DNA from 2 places in the Streptomyces sp. DS1-CR2 genome. Region 2 is predicted to be linked to the other one. Evidence: riboswitches for the same ligand, from Rfam matches in the RefSeq annotation. Region 2 holds a riboswitch; the other holds the start of a gene.
The links. A riboswitch is a leader RNA that binds a small molecule or an ion and turns the genes downstream of it on or off. The one in region 2 is predicted to bind cyclic di-AMP.
Positions count from the first base shown of each region.

Region 1 (7,764 bases), 4.6 Mb from region 2:
CGTCGCCCGGGACGTGGAGGCCACCACGGTGCGCAGCGGTCCGACACGGGCGATCACCCGTACTTCTGCGGCGTCGGCCTCGATCTCGTAGTGGTGCCGCTCGTCGAGCCGGACCGCGAGCCGCCGGTGCCGTCCGCCGGGTCGAGGTGGGCGCGGACGCGGCAGGAGAGGTGCTGCTGCCGGTGGCCGACGAAGGTGACGTCGGCGGCGTCGGGGCCGCCCCCGAGGGCGTGCAGTGTCAGGCGGCCCGGCCGTTCCTTCGTGGTGCAGTGCCGCGGGGAGCGGTGGCGGAGTGAGATCCATGAGGGCTGCAGTTCGGCGTCGTCGAAGTCGTCCGTGAAGGGTTCGGCGGAGGCGGGCGCGGGCCCGGCCGTCGCGGGCGGGCCGACGACCGGCCAGCCGTTTTCCCAGGTCACCGGCGCGAGGAAGGTCTCGCGGCCGAGCACGTGCCAGCCGGGGGTGCCGCCGCGCGGCCGCACCCCGAGGAACACCATCCACCACGTGCCGTCGGCTGCCTGCACCAGATCGGCGTGCCCGGTGTTCTGGACGGGTTCGTCGGTGCTGCGGTGGGTCAGGACCGGATTGGCCGGACAAGGTTCGAAGGGGCCGGTGGGCGCGGGGCCGCGGGCCACGGAGACGGCATGCCCGCGCTCGGTGCCGCCCTCGGCGATCAGCAGGTACCAGTAGTCACCTACGTGGTACAGGTGCGGCGCCTCCGGGGCCTTGGCGCCCGGTGTGCCGGACCACAGCGGGCGCGGCTCGCCGAACGTCTCGCCGGTGTACGGGTCGATACGGACCTGGGAGATCCCGGCGACCGTGACCCAGCACGCGCCGTCCTCGTCCCAGGCGAGATCCGGATCGATGCCCGGTACGCCGGGCAGCGGGACCGGGTCCGACCAGCGGCCCGCCGGGTCGGTCGCGGAGACGAGCAGATTGCCGCCGCCCAGGCTCACATTGGTGACGACCAGCCAGAAGCGGCCGTCGTGGTGGCGCAGTGTCGGCGCGTAGATCCCGGCGGAGGAGGGTGTGTCCCAGGGCAGCCGCAACTGGCCGGGCCGGTCGAGGACGTTGCCGATCTGCCGCCAGTGCACCAGGTCGCGACTGTGGAAGAGCGGCACCCCGGGGACGTACTCGAAGCTCGAGCACGCGAGGTAGTAGTCGTCGCCGACGCGGCAGACGCTGGGGTCCGGGTGGAACCCGGGGATGACCGGGTGTGGGTCTGCCATGCTGTCTCTCTCCGTGATGTCGAAGCGCTTCGATTCGCGGGGAGGATATGCACCGGGGTGATGGCGCGCAAGGGGTTGGACAGGACGCAAAATGGCCCTGAAGTCCCTTCATGCTTACGGGACTTCAGGGCCATGGCATCATCGATGCGCTTCAACTGGCAGTCGTCGGGCTTCCGTTCGGGCCCAGGAGGTCCTCCTTGTAAGGCACGCAAGCGCGCAAGCGTGGTCTGCCTGCGACGACTGCGAGCCTCATGGTGGAACCGGCTGTCAGTACGCGCCGTTCACGTTGTCGATCGAGCCGTACTTGTCGGCCGCGTAGTTGCAGGCGGCGGTGATGTTGGCGACCGGGTCGTAGCTGTTCATCGACGTGCCGGGCACGTGGTACGCGGTGAACGTGGGGTCGATGACCTGCAGGAGCCCCTTGGACGGGGTTCCTGCGACAGCGTTGGAGTCCCAGTTGTTGATGGCCAGCGGGTTGCCGGAGGACTCGCGCATGATGTTGCGGTGGATGCCCTCGTAGGAGCCGGGAATGTTGTGCTTGGCCATGATGTCGAGCGACTCCTTGATCCAGCCGTCGAGGTCGTTCGTGTAGGACTTCTTCGCCGGGGCGGCGGCGAGCGTGGTCCGGTTCTCGGAGCGGTCGGCCCGCTCGGCGGACGCCCTGGTGGCTGCGGGCTTGGCCGGGCTCTTCTTGCCGAGCGTGAGCTTGACACCGGGGTGGATCAGCCCCGGGTTGTCACCGAGGGCGGCTCGGTTGTCCTGGTACAGCTTCTTCCAGCCGCCGCTCAGAGAGTGCTCTCGGGCGATCTTGACGAGGGAGTCGCCCGCGGCGACGACGTACGTCGTGGGGGCCGCGGCGCTCTTTGCGGCCGGGGCGGCCTGCGCTGCGCCGGCGCTGGTCGCGCCGAGCACCGGGAGAGCGAGCACAGCTGCGCCCGTGCCTGCGGCGGCGATTCCCCGGGTGAACGAGATGGACTTGGGGCGGCGGTGCTTTCCCTTTGAGGGCATGTCGTGTTCCTCTCCGTCGCCTGCGAGGTGAGCTGTCGGGTTCGGACGGGAGATGTCCGGTCGCACTGCGAATGCGACTTCACCCCGAGCCGTTCCGGAAACCAGATCGGCGGCTTACCTGGGTCCCCCGCTCCTGCCGTGCGTAACCGAGTGGATGGGAGGGAATCCGGATAGCGGCAGGATTCGGCGTTCCATCCGGATTGACGGCGACATTAGGCGAGAAGGAGCCGACAGAACAAGACCAGAATTCCGAGAACGGAATGTGAGATCCCTGCCTCGGGCGACCAGAACCCGCCGCTCTCTTTGATCGAAAAGCCCAACCCGCTTTGCGTAGAAGGGAAGTGGGTTCAGCAGAGCTCGGGGCCCGCGTCCGGCCGTGTGACACGGTTCACTGAATGCCGATGCGGGTTGGAATGACGGTCGACGGTGTATCAGAGTGCGATATTTCGCATCAATACCTCGTGATAGAGGCAGAGCTTCGCTTACACCGCTAATAATGCGAAAGGGCAACTTCTCACGCAAAGACGGACATAGCGTCGTGTCGCTTTTGGTACTGTATGCGGCATATCGCCATTAATGCTGGCGCGGTCGCGCGGACCGACGGACGTCCCCGCTGCACGGTTCATGAGCGGGTGCCGATCGGGATGGCGCCTGAGTGTGGCCTTGTGCGGTTTGGCTCAGGGATCGACTGAGGTGAGGTCGACGGGCTCCATCATCGGAGTGCCCTTCCCGCCGGCCCGCCGGCCCGCTGGCCTGCTGGCCTCCCGGGATACCCGGGGGCGGGACAGGTGAGGGCTCCGATGCTGCCCCCGGAGATCTTGCCGGCTCAGGATGCGCGTGAGCTCAGAAGACGGTCTGCATGTGATGGGGATTCAGTTGCCGATCGTCACTGGTATGCCAGTGAAGGTCCCCGGCCTGGACCGGGAGGAGGCTGCTGAAATCCTCTGCCGACTCCGGTTTTCCGGGCAGGTATCTCTCTGCGTGGGAGGCCTGGTTAATCCCGGGCCTCAGTGGTCGACTGGACGAGGGACGGGAACTCCGCACGCACCTGCGTCAGGGCGGACACGAACCGAAGGTCCGCCGCGAAGAAGCGCAGGAATAGGGGCAGTTACTCGGCCGCATGGAACATGACGGCAATGCCGGAGTTGCGGCGCCGGTGCAGACAGAGCGGGAACTCGGCTGGGCGCGCGACTAAAGGCTGTTCCGACATGATCCGCGAGTTCGTGAGGTCCGGTCGTCTGTCGCTGGGCGGGTGCTCTATTCGGCAAGGCCGAGGTCGTGCAGTGAGCAGGGCGCGGTGTACGCCTTTTCCTTTGATTCGCCAGTCACGCGAGCGGGATATTTCAGCCCTACATCCGAGCGAAGGCGTGCTGGACGCGAGCGCGAACGCGCTTATGGGAGCGGCTCGTTCCTGCTTCCCGGCAGGAAACGCCGCGTTGTGGTGAGCCGTGGGACGGGCCGCTTCCTCGGCTCTGGTTGTGCGGTGGGCTGACGGGACGCGGGCGGCTGGTGCCGGGGTGTGCGGGCGTTCGCGGCGTGCGCGGCATCTGACCGTCGCCAGGGCGGGATGGTCCGTTTCCCTGCGGGTGCCGCTACCGGTGTTCCGGGTTTTCGTAGTCGTGGCGGCAGCCGGCGTCCCAGGCGGTGCGCTGGTTGCCGTAGGCGGGGATGCCACCGAGATCTTTCAATGCCCGGGCCAGGTGCAGCAGGTTCCAGGTCATGAAGGTGGTGTTGCGGTTGGTGAAGTCGTTTTCGGGGCCGCCGGAACCCGGGTCGAGGTAGGAGGGGCCGGGGCCGGCCTCACCGATCCATCCGGCGTCGGCCTGGGGAGGGATGGTGTAACCCAGGTGTTGCAGGCTGTAGAGGACATTCATCGCGCAGTGTTTGACACCGTCCTCATTGCCGGTGATCAGGCAGCCGCCGACGCGGCCGTAATAGGCGTACTGTCCTGCGTCGTTGAGAAGACTGGAACAGGCGTAGAGGCGTTCGATCACCCGCTTCGTCACGGAGCTGTTGTCGCCCAGCCAGATCGGGCCGGCCAGCACGAGGATGTCGGCGGCCATGACCTGACGGTAGAGGTCCGGCCAGGTGTCGGTCTCCCAGCTGTGCTCCGTCATGTCGGGCCACACGCCCGTGGCGATGTCGTGGTCGACGGCCCGGACGACGTCGACGTGAACTCCCTGGGCTTCCATGATGGCGGTGCTGCGGTCGATCAGGCCCTGGGTGTTGCTCGTCTCCGGCGAGCGTTTGAGAGTGCAGTTGAAGACCAGCGCCCGCAGGTCGTCGTACCGGGCCGGAGGTGCGTCGGTGGCGGGTGACGAAGCGGTCATACGGTCCTCCCAGAGCTCTGTCGCCACCTGGTGCGCGGTGACTTGTCCACTTTGCCCAGCGTGGGGCCCGGCTGACGGCAGCCGCCACAGCGGAGCCTCCGAATGGCCCTGGTGGTCTGCACATGCGGTCGGAGTACATGTCCCCTCCGGCTCGTCGCCGAGCGGAAAGCTGGGGGTGGGGAGGTGCGGCGAATGGACGTCGAGCTCGGGCTCAAGCAGCTCGTGCGCGCGGGCCCGACGGCGCTGCGTCTCGGGCCACTCCTTCAGGACCTCTCGGCGCCGTCGTCGCCCCGCTCGGTGAGGACGATCCTGGTCTCCGGCATGCCGCTTAGACATGCTCCTCGGCTGGAGCCTGAGGATTCTGGTGGAGCCTGAGGATTCTGGCCGTCCCGTGCTGGTCGAGGTGCAGCTACGTGGTACGGCTTCCGGTACGCCGCAGGCCCTCCGCCCAGTAGGCGCGGAGCGCGTCCTTGCCGCGAATGACCCCGTCATTGCCGAGCAGTTGAGCGGCCACCGGCGACCGGAACGTCACGTCGTCAGCGAAGTGCGACAGCAGAGCATCCAAGTCGTGATCGACATGCGGGGCCCAACTGCCCGGCGGTGGACCGCCTGCGGCAATGATTGATTCTGCTTGGAGTCGCACGTTTACGAGCATGTATTGACACTCCTCGGTTGGGGCGCCATAGTCTTCCGCAGGCAATTGGGCTGCAGAGTTTTGACGAACGAAGAACGTGCCTACTGGTGCGGCACTGCGCCGCAATGCCCCTTCGGGGGCAAGTAACAGCACCCTGCGCGGGGATCGATTTTGTCAGGTGCATGCCGATGCCTGGTCGGTGGTGGCCTTCCCCTCGCTCCACGTCGATGGGAGAGAAGTCGGCACTGGGGCACCAGTGCCCGGAATACGCGTAGAACCGGGAAAAGGGGTGAGCGTCGGCCCAGGAGCTGGGGCGACAGAGCCACCTCAGTCGTGCCGCGGACACCGCGGAGCAGTCGTTACCGCCTGCAGCACTCATGCGAGAGGGCGGTGCCCAGACGTTCACCGGCCTGCTCACCTTCAACACCCCCTTGAGGAGCATCAGATGAAACGAGCGTTGACACGCATTGCGGTAGCAGCCCTCGCCGCACTCGTCCCGTTCATCGCGGCACCTGGCGCACAGGCGCAGACCTTCGGCGGGAACGAACTACTGTCGTGGACGGTAAGCGGGGCTCCCAGTGGGGGACTGACATCCCTCAACTTCCCGATCACCGTGAACACCGGCACCGCCCATGTATCCGGGACCTACTTCGCGATGCAGTACGGGTTCACCGGACAGAGCGACATCGGGTACGCAGGACTGCAGCCGCGGCCGGATGCGAACGGGCACCAGCGCCTGCGTGGGGTGTTCTCCTCCTTCATCAGCGGCACGACAAGCACCCACGCCAACTGCTCGGACGGGGCTGACGGCGGCGCCGGCGTCAGCTGCGGAGTGGACTTCGACGCCGTGTACGGCCACACCTTCCGCGTCGAGATCGCCCGGGTCGGCACGGACACCTGGTCCGGCACCGTCGTCGACACCAACAACGGACAGCGGATCCCCGTCGGCACCTACAAGCTGCCCGCCGGCTCCGGCAACCTGAAGGCTACCCAGGCGGGTTTTATCGAGTACTACAACGTGCCCAGCTGTGACCAGCAGCCGCGGTACGACGTCACGTTCGGCGGACCGACCTCCGGATCCCTGTCCGGTTCAACCAAGTGGGTCAAGGAATACGGAGAGTGCGCCGGCTACGGCAGCACCCATGTGGCCACGATCGGCGCAGGTGTGCACGTGACCCGCGGTAGCGCGGGTTAGCAGTACGTCCGCAGGGCCCGGCAGGGGTGCGTCGGCTGTCCAAGGGTCTCGTCGGCGGTCGGCGGTCGGCGAGGAGACACGGAGCAACGACGAGCAGCGCTCGTACTGCTCCTGCTCACCGATGGACCCGGCGGCGCGCTCGTCGGCGAGCTGGGTCGAGGCCAGGGAAGAGGCCGGGTACTTCGCCGCCACATCGGCGGGCGCGGTGCCGGGGGGCGAGCAGCTCGGCGGCACCGGGTCGTCGGGCAGGTGGGTCGGGGAGGGAGCATGGCGGCGGGGGCGATCCAGCGCCCGGCCCCGGGAGCGGCACGGATCTCGCCGGCCGGCGTTTCGCCCATGGGATCAGCATCTCCGCTCCCCGCGTCCGGAGCCCGTCCGCAGTGGCGGTCCGACGCCACTGGGACGAGCCCGCCATCGCCGGCCCGATTCCGACGGGCCGGCGATCGCTCGCTCGGGATGTTGGTGTCACCACTCGTCGTGGTCGCCGATCACCCGGAAACTGCCCACGACCGCGTCCTCGACGAAGACGCCTCCCTGGCCGCTCCCGTGGCCGGTCTGGGGAGCGACACCATAGGTAGAGCCGTAGGGGCCGACCGTGGCCACCGGAGAACCGTTGTCGCAGTTGAACCCGCGGTAGACCTCAACGGTCCTGTCGCTGTCGTTGTCGATGCTGAAGCTGGTTGAGCCCAGCCCACTGGCAGCGGGGATGCAGCCCTCCGTGCGGGCGGAGTACGTCCGTTCGTTGAATTGGATTTTTCCCTCCCGCTTGCCGCTGTGACCTCGGTCCTCGTGGTCACGGCCCTCGTCCCCCCTGCCGTCAGTGCTGTCCGTACCGCGGGGAGCCGCCGCGGGGGCGGCCTGTTTGACGGGCGGGGCGGCCCGCTTTGCCGACGGTGCGGCTTGTTTGGCCGACGGGGCGGCCTGGGTCGATTCGGATTGCGCGGCATAGGTGATGCCGGTGGTGGCAAGGACCGCCGCGCCTACCATGGCGGCGGATACGGCGAAGATTCGCGTGGGCATGTCAATCCTCTCTGTCTCGGAGACGCCAGCTGGACAGCCGACATGCAACGAACGTAATAATCGGCTCACCAGCTGTCATTTCAGGACAACTCAAGGTGTGACAACAGGCTGCTGATCGAGTGGAGCCTCTGCGTTCAGTGCATATTTCGCTGTTTTCTGACATGGCGCCACAATCCGCGTCCAGGCGAGGTCGCAGGGCAGTCGGTCACGTGCCGGGCCGGCTGGTGATGCCGTCCAAGACGGTGGTCAGGTTGTGGTTGAAGGTTTCCTCGGCATTGAGGTGGGCCCCCTCGATGACGAGCCGAGCGACGGTCCGGCCCGGCCGAGACCGCCTCGCGTGTGATCGGACCC
Region 1 is NZ_CM147085.1:742,283-750,046, reverse strand. It holds partial or broken gene ACY0PA_RS03710 (glycoside hydrolase family 43 protein) at 1-1,226, opposite strand, end outside; gene ACY0PA_RS03705 (transglycosylase SLT domain-containing protein) at 1,494-2,234, opposite strand; cyclic di-AMP (ydaO/yuaA leader) riboswitch at 2,237-2,393, opposite strand; gene ACY0PA_RS03700 (flavodoxin family protein) at 3,827-4,564, opposite strand; gene ACY0PA_RS03695 (nuclear transport factor 2 family protein) at 4,974-5,219, opposite strand; gene ACY0PA_RS03690 (hypothetical protein) at 5,644-6,393, shown strand; partial or broken gene ACY0PA_RS03685 (hypothetical protein) at 6,454-6,681, opposite strand; gene ACY0PA_RS03680 (hypothetical protein) at 6,859-7,413, opposite strand.
Region 1: it holds a riboswitch for cyclic di-AMP, as region 2 does, so the genes downstream of both, ACY0PA_RS03705 (transglycosylase SLT domain-containing protein) here and ACY0PA_RS25715 (C40 family peptidase) in region 2, are expected to answer to the same signal.

Region 2 (7,764 bases):
TCACCGGCACGGACCTGGTCGACTCGATCTTCCGCGTCCAGGACGGCGACGCGGTCTTCTCGCCGCGTCTGGCGGGCTTCGTCCTCGACGCGTTCGCGTCCACGGACGCCCCGCCGGTCGACGAGGACCTCGACCGCCTCACGCAGCGCGAGCGCGAGGTCCTGCGCCTCATCGCCCGCGGCTACGCGTACAAGGAGATCGCCAAGCAGCTGTTCATCTCCGTCAAGACGGTCGAGTCCCATGTGTCGGCGGTCCTCAGAAAGCTCCAGCTGTCGAACCGCCACGAGCTGACGCGGTGGGCTACGGCGCGGCGCTTGGTGTGACGGGCGGTGACGACGCGTCTTCCGCAGTCCGCGCTGAGCAGCGGCACCATATTCCACCTCGTCGTTCTCGCGGCCGACGCGGCCGAATGGGGTGATCCGCTGGAGTGGCAGGTGCTGCGCTACCAGCGCATTCAGGGCCGCGGCCGGCTGCGGCGGTGCCACTCTTCTTGCCGACGAGGTGGCGAGTACTACCGCGACCGCGGTCGCGGTGAGGGCCACAGCACGCGCCCCGCCCGGGACAGTCCACAGCGCCGCGCGAGCTCGCTGTCAGAGGTGCGCGCCGCCCCGCGCCGGCGCCGGACTCAGCCTCCGCACCACCCAGCGGTAGTGGCCCAGCGCCTTCTTCGCGCCGATGAGACCCGTGAGCCAGAGAATCACGCCCGCGCCCATGCCGAAGGCGACATCCACGTAGGTGTCCCGCCCCGGCTCGGCGTACGCGGCAGCGCTGAGGGATGCCCATAGGCCGAGCGCGCACACCACGAGGGACGACAGGCACCAGGTGAGGCTGGTGCCTGGGGAGCGCAGCCGGGCGTCGGTCGCCGGATGGGTGTCCAACGCGAGCCAGGCGTCTGTGAGTTCGCGTATCTTCCGGTCGCGGCGCAGGCCGAGGACGACGCCGATGACCGCGGGGACGAGGGCCGCCAGGCCGAGGATCGCGAAGACGGGGCCCATGACGAAGACCAGGGGATCCTTGTCCTCGAACAGCTGGTTCACCAGGGACAGCAGGGCCCAGCCGAGCAGCGCGCCCGCCCCGCACAGCCACAGCAGCAGGAGCCGGTGCACCCCGAGGTGCGACCTGCGCAGCTCGTCGAGGGCCATGCCGCGGTCGGTGAGCAGCGTCTGGTGGTCCGGCCACGTACGGAGATGGGCAGGGGGCGCAGGCGGCGGCAGCGCACGGCTAGGCATGAGCCTGACATTACCGGCAGCATCGCACCGGCTCACGCCACCCGCGTAGCCCCCGCGAACGGTATCTCGTCGATCGGGGCGATGCGGACCGGGGCGCTCGGGTTCGGGGCGTGGATCATCTTGCCGTCGCCGATGTAGAGACCGACGTGGCTGATGCCCGAGTAGAAGAACACCAGGTCGCCCGGCTGCAGTTGGGAGCGTGGGATGCGAGGGCCCGCGTTGATCTGGGAGTACGTGGTGCGCGGCAGGGAGATGCCCGCCGAGCGGTACGCGGCCTGGGTGAGGCCGGAGCAGTCGAAGGCGTTCGGGCCCGTGGCGCCCCACACATAGGGGCTGCCGAGGGCGCTGTAGGCGTAGGCGATGGCCGCCGCCGTGCGGGAGTCCGGGGCCTTGGGCAGGGCGCCGGACGGCACCTCGCGGGAGGAGTCCGAGCGGGAGGCGCGGCCGGCCGCGCCGCTGTCGCCGGCGCCTGCCCCGACGCCGGTGCGCTCGGCCGCAGGCAACTGGCCGAGCAGACGCTTCGCCTCGGCCAGCTTCCCGGTGACCGTCTTCTTCTGCTTCTTCAGCTCGCCCTGCCGCTTGCGCAGCTCGGCGAGCCGGCCGTCGGCCTCGGAGCGCAGCTGGTCGATCTGCCGGAGTTCGCGCTGCACGCGCCCGACCGCGGAGGCCTGCCGGGTGCCGAGCCGGTCGGCGAGCGCCGCGTTGTCGAGGTACCGGGCGGGGTCGGAGGACAGGACGAGCTGGACCGCCGGGTCGAGGGCGCCGGTGCGGTACTGCGCGGCGGCGGCCGAACCGAGCGCCTCGCGCTGGGTGTTGAGCCGGTCCGTCCTGCGGGCCGCCTCGTCCCGCAGGGAGCCGAGCTTCTTCTCGGCCTTGTCCGCCTTCTCCTTGGCGCCGTTGTACTTCTCGGTGGCCTTCTCGGCCTGCTGGTAGAGCTGGTCGACCTTCGCCTTCACCTGGCTCGGGGTGAGCCGGGGATCCGCGTGCGCCGCGCCGTCCAGGGCGGTGGCGGTCGCCGCGGAGGCGAGAGCGAGGGTCGCCGCGGTGCGGGCCGTGGGGCCGGTGAGCGAGCGCTGTCGGGGCTTGCGGTGCGCTGCCGACACGAGGGGCACGTCCTTCCGGTACGTACTGCTTACGCGTCCGGCGGCGGCCCGCACAGGGGAAGCGGGCCGCCGCCGGACCTTTCTCGGCGGTAGGTGCCCGACTGCGCCCGTGAGCGGGGCGGGGGTGGGAAGCCGGTCACCTGAGGAAGGACGCTAAACCTGGCCGTCACGGGTTGGTGATGGATTGTCCGCAACTGGTCCTTGTGTTCTGGGTGTGACCGTATGTGACCGGCGCGGGACCGGTGCGGGCCGGTTCAAGGAGGCAGTGAGGCCCCGGCTAGGCTCGCCGGTCATGGACGTACTCATCCACCTCTTCGTCGGCCTGCACATCATCGGCATCGCCTCGCTCCTCGGTGGGTTCCTCACCCAGATGAAGGCGATGGGCAAGGGAACGGCCCGGTTCGTCCCGGCGATGCTGCACGGCGCGCTGACCATGCTGGTCACGGGTGTCGTCCTGGTGGGCCTGAACCAGGCGGACGACAACACCGTCAACAACATCAAGATCGGCGTGAAGCTCGCGCTGCTGATCGTGATCCTCGGCCTCGTGTACGTGAAGCGGGACGACGAGAAGGTGGACAAGGGGCTGTTCGGCCTCGTCGGCCTCCTGACCACCGCGAACATCTTCATCGCGGTCCTCTGGACCTGAGCCGTCACGGTCGTCCAGATCTGAGTCAGGCGGGTGTTCGGGACCTGAACGTCCCGAACAGGGTGGCGAGCCACGCGGCCACCGCGATCCACACCAGTACTTGCCCCGGCCCCTTGAGCCAGGGCACATCGGCGGCGGCGCTCACGGACAGTGCCGCCGCCGCCGTCATTCCCATCGGGAAGACCGTCGACCAGCGCCGCACGTCGTAACGTGGCCTGGACCACCGCACCTCCGCCAGCGCCAGCACGATGTACCAGGTCACATCGAGCGCGAGCAGCAGGAAGCTCATGGTGCGCAGGACGTCTGTGTCGTCCCTGTTCCACAGACCCGTCGCGACGAGCTTCGACGCGGCGAGTGCGGAGATGGCGAGCGCGCCGCCCGCGACCCAGTGGTCCCCGGCGCCGGAGGCCACCTCGCGCAGGTCGAAGTGGAGCAGCGCGAAGCAGTACAGGATGATCCCGCCCCAGAAGAGCACCATCCCGGTGAACGCGAGCCAGTGCGCGCCGACCGCGGGCGCGAGCGTCGCCGCCAGGACGACGAGGCCCTGCGTCGCGACACAGCCGAGGAACACGGCCCCCGGCATCCGCGGCTTCCAGTGCCGTGCGACGTTGATCAGGAGCACCGGCCAGACGAGCGCGGACAAGGCGAGGAGCGCCTCGGCCAGGGTCTGCCAGCCGAACATGGAGATCCGGGTGCCGAGGACGGCCGTCGCCGCGACCGCGGTGAGCGCGGCCGGGGTGTCCGCTTCGGATTCCCAGCGGTCGCGCTCCCGCACCAGTCGTTTCGCGAAGTCCGCCGCGAGGACGAGCCAGAGGGCGGCGGCGAGCACCAGCATGATGCCGCTCAGCACCGAGTAACCGGTCAGTCGCAGGCCGACCGAGATGATGCCGGTGGCCATGACGGCGGCGCCGGCGGCCGGCGGGAGCTGGGACCACGTGGGTCCGGGACGTGGGGTTGCGTTCGGGCCGCGCACCGCCCGAACGTAACCCCACGAAGGCGGTCAGGCCGGGCGCACCACGCTGTGGATCGGCATGTAGTAGATCGACTCGACGCGGACGTTCGCGCCCGGCTTCGGCGCGTGGATCATCTTGCCGTCGCCTATGTAGATGCCGACGTGGCTGATGTCGTCGTAGAAGAAAACCAGGTCACCGGGCTGGGCGTTGGCCGTGGTGACGGTCGTGCCGACCTTGACCTGGTCCCAGGTCGTGCGCGGCAGCGTGATGCCGGCCGCCTTCCACGCGGCCTGCGTGAGGCCCGAGCAGTCGTACGAGTCCGGGCCCGTGGCGCCCCACACGTACGGCTTGCCCATCTGTGACTCGGCGAAGTCGATGACCTTCGCGGCCTTGGTGGCGTAACCGCCGCTGGTGCCCCCGGAGCCCGTACCCGTACCCGAACCGGTGCCGGTGCCCGGGTTCTCCTGCTGGCGCGCCTCCTCGGCCGCCTTGCGCTTGGCCTCCGCCTCGGCCTGCTGACGAGCCAGCTCCTCCGCCTTCTTCCTGGCGGCCTCCTGCTTCTTCTTCTCGATCGCCGCGAGCCGCGCCTTCTCCTCGGCGGTCAGCTTCGACAGGAGTTCGCGGGCGTCACCGAGCTTCTGCTGGACGTCCCTCTTCGTGCTCTTGAGCGTGGCCTGCGAAGTGGTCAGCGTCTCCAGGCTCTTGGCCGCCTCCGTGCGCTTCTTCGTGGTGGCGGCCTGCTCGGTCTGGTAGTCGTCGACGGCCTTCTTCTGGCGGCTCGTGAGCCGGCTCATCAGCTGGTCCTGGTCGAAGTAGTCCTGCGCGTCGTCGGCGAGGAGCAGCGTCGCGGTGTCGGAGACGGCGCCCGTGCGGTACTGGGCCGCGGCGAAGGTGCCGAGCTCCTGGCGGGCCTTGTTGAGCTTCTCGGTGCGCTGCGCGACGTCGTCGAGCAGGTCGCCGACGCGCTTCTGCTGCTTGGTGGTGCGCTCCTTGGCCGCGTTGTACTTCTCCGTGGCCACGCCCGCCTGGTGGTAGAGGGTGTCGACCTTCTTCTGGACCTCTTCCAGGCTCGGCTTCGGCGGCGCGGAGGGGGCGGCGTTCGCGGTCTGCGAGAGCAGGGCGATGGAGGTGAGGGCCGCCGTGGTGATGCCGACGACGGGGGCCGTGCGGGGGCCGGCTGTTCTGGTGCGCGGCTTGCGGTGCGACGCCAAGGGTCGCGTCTCCTTCCCATGACCGCCTACCGGGTTAGCTGTCGGGTTCGGGCGGAGATTCGGAAGGCTGCCCTACGGCCGTGCCCTGACGGGTCGTCGGCCGATTCACCCCAAAGGTCGTGGGTCCCCGGTTCCATGCCTCTCGGCGTACTGAACTCAGCGGGGGCGACCCGCTCGCGGCGCGGTTGCCGGCGGGGGGACGGGCGGCCCGCGGAGCACGGTAGCCAACTCGTGTGGCTGCTGTGAAGGTTGATGTTCGATATGCCCGATACATTTTCGTGACCTTCGGCAATCTTGTTCGCGACCTCCGGTAATCCTCACTGGGGGTAATTACTGCGCTACAAGAGGTGGCTGGGGCCGCGAAGTCGGGGGAAGTTTCCGGGACGGCCGTGGGTGTCAGTGGGGCGGCCTAGACTCGTAGAGCGATGAGCAGCCTCTTTGACGACAGCTTCCTGGCGGACCTCACGGCTTCGAAGGCCAGTGAGGAGCATGCCCCGCCGCCGCCCGAGGACGACACGGCTCCGGAGCACGTTCCGGACGACCTGTTCGACGGGAAGTTCGACGTGCCCCCGGCCAGGGACGAGTACTACCGGGACGGCGCCCCACGCCCGGCGCTCGACCCGGCGGCGCTCCTCGACGGGCTGAACGAGAACCAGAAGGCGGCCGTCGTCCACGGCGGCTCCCCGCTGCTCATCGTGGCGGGCGCGGGGTCCGGCAAGACCCGTGTGCTCACGCACCGCATCGCGTACCTCCTCGGCGAGCGCGGTGTGCACCCCGGCCAGATCCTCGCGATCACGTTCACGAACAAGGCCGCGGGCGAGATGAAGGAGCGCGTCGAGTCCCTCGTCGGCCCGCGGGCGAACGCGATGTGGGTGTCGACGTTCCACAGCGCCTGCGTCCGCATCCTGCGCCGCGAGTCGAAGAAGCTCGGCTTCACGTCGTCGTTCTCGATCTACGACGCCGCCGACTCCAAGCGACTCATGGCCCTGGTCTGCCGTGACCTCGACCTGGACCCGAAGAAGTTCCCGCCGAAGTCCTTCAGCGCCAAGATCTCGAACCTGAAGAACGAGCTGATCGACGAGGAGGACTTCGCAGCTCAGGCCGCCGACGGCTTCGAGAAGACCCTCGCCCAGGCCTACGCGATGTACCAGTCCCGCCTCCGCGAGGCGAACGCTCTGGACTTCGACGACCTGATCATGACGACGGTGCATCTCCTGCGCGCCTTCCCGGACGTCGCCGAGCACTACCGCCGCCGCTTCCGCCACGTCCTGGTCGACGAGTACCAGGACACGAACCACGCGCAGTACGCGCTGGTCAGGGAGCTGGTGGGGTCGGCCGACAGCGGCCGCGGGGAGGACGAGCCGCCTCGCGCGGACGACCTCCCGCCGGCCGAGCTGTGCGTCGTGGGTGACGCCGATCAGTCGATCTACGCGTTCCGCGGAGCCACCATCCGGAACATCCTCCAGTTCGAGGAGGACTACCCCGACGCGACAACGATCCTGCTGGAGCAGAACTACCGCTCGACGCAGACCATCCTCTCCGCGGCCAACGCGGTCATCGAGCGCAACGAATCCCGCCGCCCCAAGAACCTGTGGACGAATGCGGGCGCGGGCGCGCAGATCACCGGCTACGTCGCGGACACCGAGCACGACGAGGCGCAGTTCGTCGCCGACGAGATCGACCGGCTCACGGACGCGCGCGACGCGAAGGCCGGCGACGTCGCCATCTTCTACCGGACGAACGCGCAGTCCCGTGTCTTCGAAGAGATCTTCATCCGCGTCGGCCTGCCCTACAAGGTCGTCGGCGGAGTCCGCTTCTACGAGCGCAAGGAGGTCAGGGACGTCCTGGCCTATCTGCGGGTGCTCGCCAACCCCGAGGACTCCGTCCCCCTGCGCCGCATTCTCAATGTGCCCAAGCGCGGCATCGGCGACCGTGCCGAAGCGATGATCGACGCGCTTTCCCAGCGCGAGAAGATCTCCTTCCCACAGGCGCTGCGCCGCGTCGACGAGGCGTACGGCATGGCGGCCCGCTCGACGAACGCGGTGAAGCGGTTCAACACGCTGATGGAGGACCTCCGCACGATCGTCGAGTCGGGCGCGGGCCCGGCCACGGTCCTGGAGGCCGTGCTCGAACGGACCGGCTACCTGGCCGAGTTGCAGTCGTCGACGGACCCGCAGGACGAGACGCGCATCGAGAACCTTCAGGAACTCGCGGCCGTGGCCCTGGAGTTCGAGCAGGAGAGCGCGACGGCGGAAGGCGCGGCCGAGGGTGCGGGCGAGGCGAGCGTCGGTACGCTCTCCGAGTTCCTGGAGCGGGTCGCGCTCGTCGCCGACTCCGACCAGATCCCGGACGAGGAGGACGACGGCTCCGGCGTCATCACGCTGATGACCCTGCACACGGCCAAGGGCCTCGAGTTCCCGGTCGTCTTCCTGACCGGCATGGAGGACGGCGTCTTCCCGCACATGCGCTCCCTCGGCCAGGTCAAGGAGCTGGAGGAGGAGCGCCGCCTCGCCTACGTCGGCATCACGCGCGCGCGTGAGCGCCTGTATCTGACGCGCTCCACCCTGCGCAGCGCCTGGGGCCAGCCCTCGTACAACCCGCCGTCGCGCTTCCTGGAGGAGA
Region 2 is NZ_CM147085.1:5,336,116-5,343,879, forward strand. It holds gene ACY0PA_RS25690 (LuxR C-terminal-related transcriptional regulator) at 1-323, shown strand, start outside; gene ACY0PA_RS25695 (hypothetical protein) at 591-1,229, opposite strand; gene ACY0PA_RS25700 (C40 family peptidase) at 1,262-2,332, opposite strand; gene ACY0PA_RS25705 (hypothetical protein) at 2,625-2,978, shown strand; gene ACY0PA_RS25710 (tellurite resistance/C4-dicarboxylate transporter family protein) at 3,004-3,951, opposite strand; gene ACY0PA_RS25715 (C40 family peptidase) at 3,979-5,142, opposite strand; cyclic di-AMP (ydaO/yuaA leader) riboswitch at 5,151-5,300, opposite strand; gene pcrA (DNA helicase PcrA) at 5,568-7,764, shown strand, end outside.